Regions from separate parts of the Chryseomicrobium aureum genome, predicted to be linked through region 2. Evidence: predicted binding sites of a transcription regulator. Region 2 holds the regulator's gene; the other holds the start of a gene.

Evidence for each region. Region 2 encodes CtsR, which represses protease genes until heat stress. Its sites were predicted from a motif close to ATGGTCAATAAAGGTCAAACA; they were not measured.
Region 1: a site for CtsR is predicted at 1,764-1,784, ahead of clpP (ATP-dependent Clp endopeptidase proteolytic subunit ClpP). Genes of this name have one in related genera too.

The regions. Positions count from the first base shown of each region.
Region 1 covers NZ_CP171117.1:1,813,361-1,817,577, forward strand. Annotated here, with positions in the region: gene ACF3OH_RS09530 (TPM domain-containing protein) at 1-396, opposite strand, end outside; gene ACF3OH_RS09535 (LemA family protein) at 393-971, opposite strand; gene clpP (ATP-dependent Clp endopeptidase proteolytic subunit ClpP) at 1,112-1,708, opposite strand; tRNA gene ACF3OH_RS09545 (tRNA-Arg) at 1,849-1,920, shown strand; gene ACF3OH_RS09550 (HPr family phosphocarrier protein) at 2,802-3,053, opposite strand; gene whiA (DNA-binding protein WhiA) at 3,073-4,014, opposite strand; gene yvcK (uridine diphosphate-N-acetylglucosamine-binding protein YvcK) at 4,048-4,217, opposite strand, start outside.
Region 2 covers NZ_CP171117.1:231,910-236,126, reverse strand. Annotated here, with positions in the region: gene ACF3OH_RS01315 (ATP-dependent Clp protease ATP-binding subunit) at 1-136, opposite strand, end outside; gene ACF3OH_RS01310 (protein arginine kinase) at 126-1,211, opposite strand; gene ACF3OH_RS01305 (UvrB/UvrC motif-containing protein) at 1,214-1,735, opposite strand; gene ACF3OH_RS01300 (CtsR family transcriptional regulator) at 1,735-2,208, opposite strand; gene ACF3OH_RS01295 (NCS2 family permease) at 2,330-3,631, opposite strand; gene corA (magnesium/cobalt transporter CorA) at 3,838-4,217, shown strand, end outside.

The DNA.
Region 1 (4,217 bases), 1.1 Mb from region 2:
CTTCCCGTCAGGAAGACGTCCTTCAAGCCCTTGACCGACACCGATGTAAACTGCGCGGTCCCCAACTTTCGTAGGATCCATTTCAAGTAAGAAGACGAGCCCGTTGTTTTCTTCCGGACTTCCAATTCCCCATTCGCGAATCAATTCGACCGCATAGCTATTTTCATCCTGTCCTTCTAATGATTCTACTGTGACGACAACCACTTGTGCTCCCGTACCTTGATCGAGATCAAGTCCAAGTCGTTCAATATGGCGCTCCAAGTCTTCTGGAATCACATCATAGAAATCATGTACATAGGACTTCCCTGGAATTGGATCTGGAACATCTGCTAGCACAGCCATTGAAGGAAGTAGAACTAGAAATGCTAGTACAGTTACGAGTAGTTTCTTCCTCACTCACCATCACTTCCAAAGTCGACTTCTGGTGCTTCTTCCGCACCATCTTCGGCTTCAAAATATTCACGCTCATCAAATCCGAAGACTCCTGCCAGTAATGCACCAGGCATACGATTTACTTTGCGATTGTGTTGAGATACAGATTCATTATAATCTTGACGTGCTACAGAAAGACGATTCTCCGTTCCTGCCAGTTCATCCATCAGTTGACGGAAGTTTGCATCTGATTTTAAATCTGGGTAGTTTTCAACAATCACGAGTAATCGTGAAAGCGCACCTGATAATTCACTATTTGCTTCTGCTTGTTCATTTGGAGAGTCTGCTCCTGCAAGACGTGCACGAGCATCCGCAATTTCTGTAAGGATTTCGCGCTCTTGATCAGCGAAACCTTTGACCGTTTCTACTAAGTTCGGAATTAAGTCTACACGACGTTGGAGCTGAGTCTCCACTTGTGCATAGGATTGGTTAACGTTTTCATTCGAGTCAACAAACCCGTTGTAACTTGGAATTAAGAGTGCTGCTAGGACTACAAAAAATCCAATAATAATGATGACTGGAATCAGCATTTTTTTCATAAGAATCCACCTTTCGTTATCTGTTTGTAGTTTCCCCTGTTTTCATGAGAAATCAAACCTTCTCTTTTTATACGAACAACTCGCGAGTTCGTTTCAGTAAATAGAAAAAACACCGCGCAAGTGGCGGTGTTTGATGACAATTAGTCTTTTTTGCTGTCGCTGCGGTCAATGATGTGATCCACAAGACCGTATTCTTTTGCACGTTCAGCAGTCATGAAGTTGTCGCGGTCTGTATCTTTTGCGATGACATCGATCGGTTGACCCGTACGATCTGCAAGAATCTGGTTCAATTTTTCACGTAAGAACAAGATGCGTTTTGCAGCAATCTCGATTTCCGTCGCTTGCCCTTGTGCGCCACCAAGTGGTTGGTGAATCATTACTTCTGCATTTGGAAGAGCGTAGCGTTTTCCTTTTGTACCAGCTGCAAGTAGGAATGCTCCCATAGAAGCTGCCATACCGATACAGATTGTCTGTACGTCTGGTTTGATGAACTGCATTGTGTCGTAAATTGCCATACCAGCCGTAATGCTTCCGCCTGGGCTATTGATGTAAATTGAGATGTCTTTTTCTGGATCTTCTGCTTCTAGGAATAATAGTTGCGCGACGATTGAGTTCGCAACGTTGTCGTCGATTCCGCTACCTAGCATGATGATGCGGTCTTTTAAAAGACGAGAGTAAATATCGTAGGCGCGTTCCCCACGGTTTGTTTGTTCAATAACTGTTGGAATTAAGTTCATCAGTCATACCTCCGATTTTTTATGAATAACTAGCTGTATGTTTATGATACACATGAAGGTCAAGAAAGGTCAAATCTGATGCACTGCTTTTTTTGCAGTTGTCTTTTGCAGTACAGAAAGCTATAATAATAAAGTCGCTTGCCCCCGTAGTTTAATGGATATGACGTAAGATTCCGGTTCTTGAGATGGGAGTTCGATTCTCTCCGGGGGCGTATATGGACACCTGATAGCTTATGCTTTCGGGTGTTTTTTTATTTCTAGATGTGGAGCCGACTGTTCAGAAATTGTGCGAGAAGACAGCGTGGACTGTGAAGCGTTCTTTGCTTCATAGGCCGCGATGGCTTCTTGCGGGATTTCTAGGAGGCGCAACTCGATTCCATTTTAGATGTGGAGCCGACTGTTCAGAAATTGTGCGATAGGAGACGTTGAGCTCCGTTACGGGGCTGCTTTCCGAGGGCGCGTCGTGAGCTTCCTCGGCAAAGAAACACGCCTGCGGGATCTCACGTTCCGCTTTTAATCCCTCCGGAGTCAGCCCCTCCACTTCACTCAACTTTATTCTCCGTGCCTATTCTCCGTGCCTGTCACCATTTACCAGCAGTTTCCATTTAGTGCCGGTCACCCCCCTGGTCACCCACCCTGAGCGGTCGTTCAACGGATGAGTTCGGGATTTGTTCTACCGAAATCTTAATTTCTTCTACCGAAATGAACATTTATTGTACCGAAATCAGATTTGTTCTACCGAAGTCATATTATGGAAACCATTTCAAAACCCAAATCTAATTTCTTAAGATCCTTACTAGTAAGATCTTATAACTCTTACAATCGACAAGGGTATTCTCGGTGCCTGTCACCATTTACCAGCAGTTTCCATTTGGTGCCTGTCACCCTGCCCTGACAGCTAGAAATCCCGGAGGCCAGGTCGTCATTTCCCGGGCTATCTGAGTTTTTCCGAGACCCGGCAACGAAGATGAAAGTGCTCTTCTTTCATCTTACGTGGGGAGGCTCGGAGAAACTCACCAAGGAAATGACGGCCTGGCTGGAGGGATTTCCTTTCATAGAAAAAAGCATCCGCAGTTGATCGGATGCTTGCAGCTTACTCTTCAGTTATAAATTTCGATAATGTATCAATCGCAGCTTCTTCATCAGAACCCTCTGCATATAGCACGACTTCTTCCCCGCGCCCCACAGCAAGACTCATGATACCCATAATGCTTTTTGCATTGACTTTCTTGCCGTCTTTTTCAAGGAAGATCTCACTTGCAAAGCGGTTTGCCTCTTGAACAAAAAGAGCTGCTTGGCGAGCTTGTAAGCCATTTGATAATCCTACATCCATCGTCTTTTCCATCGCAACCAATTCCTCTCTATTATATCGATTCGCCACGACGCAAAGCGTCAGCGATGTCATCTAATTTGCGCAATCGATGATTCACACCTGATTTACTTACATTCCCGGTAGACACCATTTCCCCGAGTTCTTTTAACGTGACATCTTGATACTCGACACGGAGTCGTGCGATCTCACGCAACTTATCCGGAAGTTGGTCTAAACCGATAGCGTTTTCAATAAATCGGATATTTTCAACTTGGCGAAGCGCTGCGCCAATTGTTTTATTTAAGTTGGCGGTCTCACAATTGACCAAGCGATTGACACTATTGCGCATATCGCGAATAATTCGGACATCCTCAAATTTGAGCAGAGCTTGATGTGCTCCTACCAAACTCAAAAAATCTGCAATTTTCTCTGCTTCCTTTAAGTATGCCACAAATCCTTTTTTACGTTCAATTGTTTTTGCGTTCAACTCATAGCCATTCATCAATTGCACAAGTGCATCACTGTGTTCTTTGTACAATGTGTAGATTTCTAAATGGTACGACGAAGTCTCTGGATTGTTGACAGAACCACCCGCTAGAAAAGCGCCGCGAAGATAGGAACGCTTACAACACTCGTTTTTAATCAAGTCTGCATGAATTTCGTTTGAAAACTCATAGCCATCATTCATAATGTGCAGATCTCCGAGTATCTCACGCGTGCCCTCTCGGATACGTGTGATGTAGACATTGTTCTTTTTGAGCTTCATCTTCTTACGGACAAGAAGTTCTACTTTTAAGTTGTAGACTTTTTTGATCAACGTATAAATGCGACGAGCAATCGCTGCATTTTCAGTTTGAATATCCAAACTCAAATTTTTATTGCTAAATCCGAGTGTCCCGTTCATGCGAATAATCGCAGATAGTTCGGACCGTGCACAACAGGCATCAACTTCAGATTGGGTCATTTCTTTCTTTGTTTCGGATGCAAATGACAAAATCATTTCCCCCTTTCTTCGGAAATTGTCATCTCACTTTCTATAGTTAAGCGCTTCATACACTAGCCAAAGCGCTACTTTTTCAGCATTATGGCGAACACTGCCGTCACGGACGATTGCGATGTCTCGTTTGATCACGTTTACACCGAGCGACCGTATCTTTTCAACATCTACGACAACAGGTGCCGCATGTTCTTCTGAAT
Region 2 (4,217 bases):
CAATGCCGTTCCCTTCACGAATCAGACCTAACAAAATATGTTCAGTGCCAATTGCTTCATGCTTTAAACGAATCGCTTCTTCTTGAGCGAGTTGAAGTACTTTTTGTGAGCGCTGTGTAAAACGATTAAACATCATATGAGTTCTCTCCTTTTTCTTCTATAGTCAACCGTTCCCTAATCATTTTTGCCCGAAACACATCGCGGTCTTTCGGGGACAATGTAGAACCGGCATAGTGCTGTAAAAATCCAGGCTGCATAAATACCATACATTCATTCAAAATCGTTTTGTTGACGTTTCGAATGATAGCTAAGTCGATTGCTAACCGGACGTCGGATAGACATTGTGCTGCTTCTTCTGTCGTCAACATCCGGGCGTAGCGCAGTGTGCCTAGTGAGCGAAACAACTTATCCTCTAGTGTTATGCGTGAATGGGAAAGCAGTGCTTCGCGCGCTTCCCGTTCTTTTTCAATCAATTGGGTCGTCAAGCCTTTCAGTTCTTGTAAAATCTCGACTTCCGCTTTACCTAGTGTTACTTGGTTGGATACTTGGTAGACATTCCCGAGAGCTTCACTGCCTTCTCCATAAATGCCTCGCACAACCATGCCAAGACGGTTGATGATAGGTGCGATACGAGCCATTTGTTTCGTAGCGGTCAAGGCCGGCAAGTGCATCATGACGGACGCACGGAGACCTGTTCCTGTATTGGTCGGGCATGTCGTTAAATAACCATACTTCTCATCAAACGCATAGCGAACATTGCGGTCAAGTGTCCGGTCGATTTCCCGCGCTTGTTTGTACGCCTCTTCTAATTGAAGACCAGGGAGTATGCACTGTATGCGCAAATGATCTTCTTCGTTGATCATGATGCTAAGAGATTCATCTTCAGAAATGACAGCTGCCGCTTCATGCTCAGATTCAATTAAGCTTGGGCTGATTAAATGTTTTTCAATCAAGACTTGTTTATCGAGTGCATCTAATTGCTTCATCTGATAAGACGTAAACTCGTGCGATAAGTTTTCCTGGTCAAGCAAAATGCCTGAGACAGTCTGTTCGATTTTATGCGCCTCGTCCTCAGTAAATGCCAGAGGAAACTTAAAACCTTCTATATTTCGAGCCAATCGGATTCGCGTGCTCATGACAATATCCGCATATTCTCCTGAGCTTTCCATCCAACTGGTCACTTGATTTTTTAAAAAGCGATTCATATCCACTGTCAATCGCCTCCTTTTGAGAGTTTCGCCTCAAGCTCTCTTGCTTGGTCACGGAGAGTGGCGGCTGTTTCAAACTCTTCTTCAGCGATTGCTTGTTGCATACGAGACCGAATGTCTTCAATGCGACGCTTTAAATCGCGCGTCTCTTCATATGCTTCTGGAACTTGGCCGATGTGTTCAGCATTGCCGTTGTGTAGTCGCTTCATGACAGGGGGTAAGGCATTGCCAAATGTCTCATAACATTCTGCACAGCCAAATTTCCCGCGATGCACAAAGCGTTCATAGGTCCAGCCACAATTCGGACAGCTCCACTGACTTTTTTCACGACTAGCTTGTGTTTTTGTTTGTTCAGGTGTAAACAAGTTCGTGAGCAGTTGATGAACCGTTAATGGATCTTGCTGGTTTTGAAAAGGGTGTAACTGACTTGCACAGACATCACAGAGATGTCGCGTGAATGGTTCTCCGTTCTGCGTAACCGTCATTTTGACATGTGCAGGACGTTGTTTACAGTTTTCACAAATCATCAGCGACCCTCCTTTTCGTGAAGTAACGTAAGAAGCATCGCTTGAGCGACCCGCCCTCTCAATTGATCACGTAGTGGCAACGGAACTGACAAGGTAGACCGTGCACACGCCGCAACAATTAGTTTTGCTTCTCGTTTTGAAATCATGTCTAAGTCAAGCAGGCGGTAGACCATGTCTTCCACCATGGATTCAGATGCCCCGTTTTCAAGAGCATCTAACATATCCCGAATGACATCTGTCTGTTCGGTCGCCTCTAAGCGGAAGATACGTATATACCCACCTCCACCTCGCTTACTTTCAACTATATAGCCACGATCTACAGTGAACCGTGTATTAATTACATAATTAATTTGCGAGGGGACGCATTGAAATTTCTCCGCGACTTCATTGCGTTTTATTTCAATCTGCCCTTGATTAGTAGATTCGATAATACTTTTCAAATACCCTTCAATAATATCTGAGATATTTTTCATGGTGTCACCTCCTACTGACTTTGACTATCTTTGACTTTATTATACGAATTCACTTTGTAGCGTGCAATTGTTTTGACTCCAAATAAAAAAGCATGCCGAGAAATCGGCATGCTTCTCTATATTAATGGGGAAGATAAATCAGCTGGAACAAGAACAAGACAGCGAAGATATAAAGGAGTGGATGTACTTCTTTATAGCGGCCTTGCACTATTTTTAGAATCGGATAGATGATAAACCCAAGTTCGATTCCTGTTGCAATACTCGACGTGAGCGGCATTGCCAAAATTACAATGAATGCAGGAAATGCCTCATCAAACGCATCCCAATCAATATGCTTCACAGCCCCAATCATTAATGACCCAATGATAATCAAAGCTGGTGCTGTGATCGCCGCCACTCCAGAAAGAGCCGCAACAAATGGACCGAGAAACGCAGCGATGATAAAGAGAATTCCTACAGTCAATGTAGTCAGACCTGTACGTCCGCCAACAGCTACTCCTGAAGAAGACTCAATGTAGGCAGTCGTTGGGCTCGTCCCGAACATAGAACCTACCGTCGTCGCAACAGAATCGGCAAGGAGTGCTTGACGAGCGCGTGGAAGGCGTTCTCCCTTCATGAGCCCGGCTTGTTTGGCAACGCCGACCATTGTTCCGGTTGTATCAAACAAGGTCACTAATACAAAGGACACGACAATCCCAAGCATGCCGAATTGAATGACGTCTAAAAAAGCTGTGACGGGATTCCAAACAAGAATGCCCTCTGGTAAGGAAGGGATTTCAAAGAATCCATCGAACTTCAATTGACCGCTAAAGAAGGCAACGACCCCTGTCGCTACCATCCCGTAAAAGATGGCACCGTACACATTGCGCACCATCAAAATTAGTGTCACAAGTAGACCAAACAACGTGAGCAGAGCAGCTGGGCTTGTTAAATCCCCGAGTTTCACTAAGTTCGTTTCATGCGCTTCAACGATTGTAGACATGCGCAGTCCAATAAATGATATGAACAATCCGATTCCCGCCGTGATACCGTGCTTCAAGTTGGATGGAATGCTAATAATCAACTTTTCACGTAAAGACGTTAATGACAAAATGACAAAGATAATACCGGCGATGAACACTGCAGAGAAAGCCGTTAAATAATCGATTTGTCCATTCGAGGAAATAACGACTGTATAGGTGAAGAAAGCATTTAATCCCATTCCTGGAGCGATGGCAATCGGATAATTCGCAAATAGCGCCATCCATAACGTACCAACGACGGCGGCTATGATAGTGGCTAAGAAAACTTGATCAAACGGAACGCCTGCTTCCGCCAAAATAACGGGGTTGACGATGACTATATAAACCATTGTAAGAAAAGTGGTAATTCCAGCTACAACTTCTGTTTTAACAGTTGTGCCATGTTGCTGTAAACGAAACATATGAACTCTCCTAAATACGAACATTTTTGAAATACTTAACAATATTATTCGCTTTTATATTAAATTGCAACCCTTTTTCAAAAGAAACACGAAAAAACCATCTCCTAATTAGAAGATGGTTCGTGTTTTGCTATCATTTTGTTGACGAGAAATACTTTTGACTTCCGCTAGAAGCGGGTATGATAGAACAAGCAGGAGGTGGTTTTATGATTCGCACAGTAGGAGTCACAACAGATCACGAACTGATTCAAAACTTTTCTTTGGATCAATTACAAGATAATTTGTTCGAGTGGTATTGGGTCGATATTAGCAACCCTTCCATTGACGAGCAAAATCTATTACGAGACTTTTTTCAATTTCACCCGCTCGCAATAGAGGACTGCCTGCATGATTTGCAGCGACCTAAACTCGATAATTATGACCGTCATACCTTTTTTGTGCTACATACATATAACGAAAAGACGATGGAAGCAGAAGAGTTAGACGTCTTTGTTGGAGGAAATTTTGTCGTAACGTTCCATTATGAAGAAATGCATGAACTTGACGAGGCACTTGACCGTCTTATTCATAGTACGAAGTCTTGGAA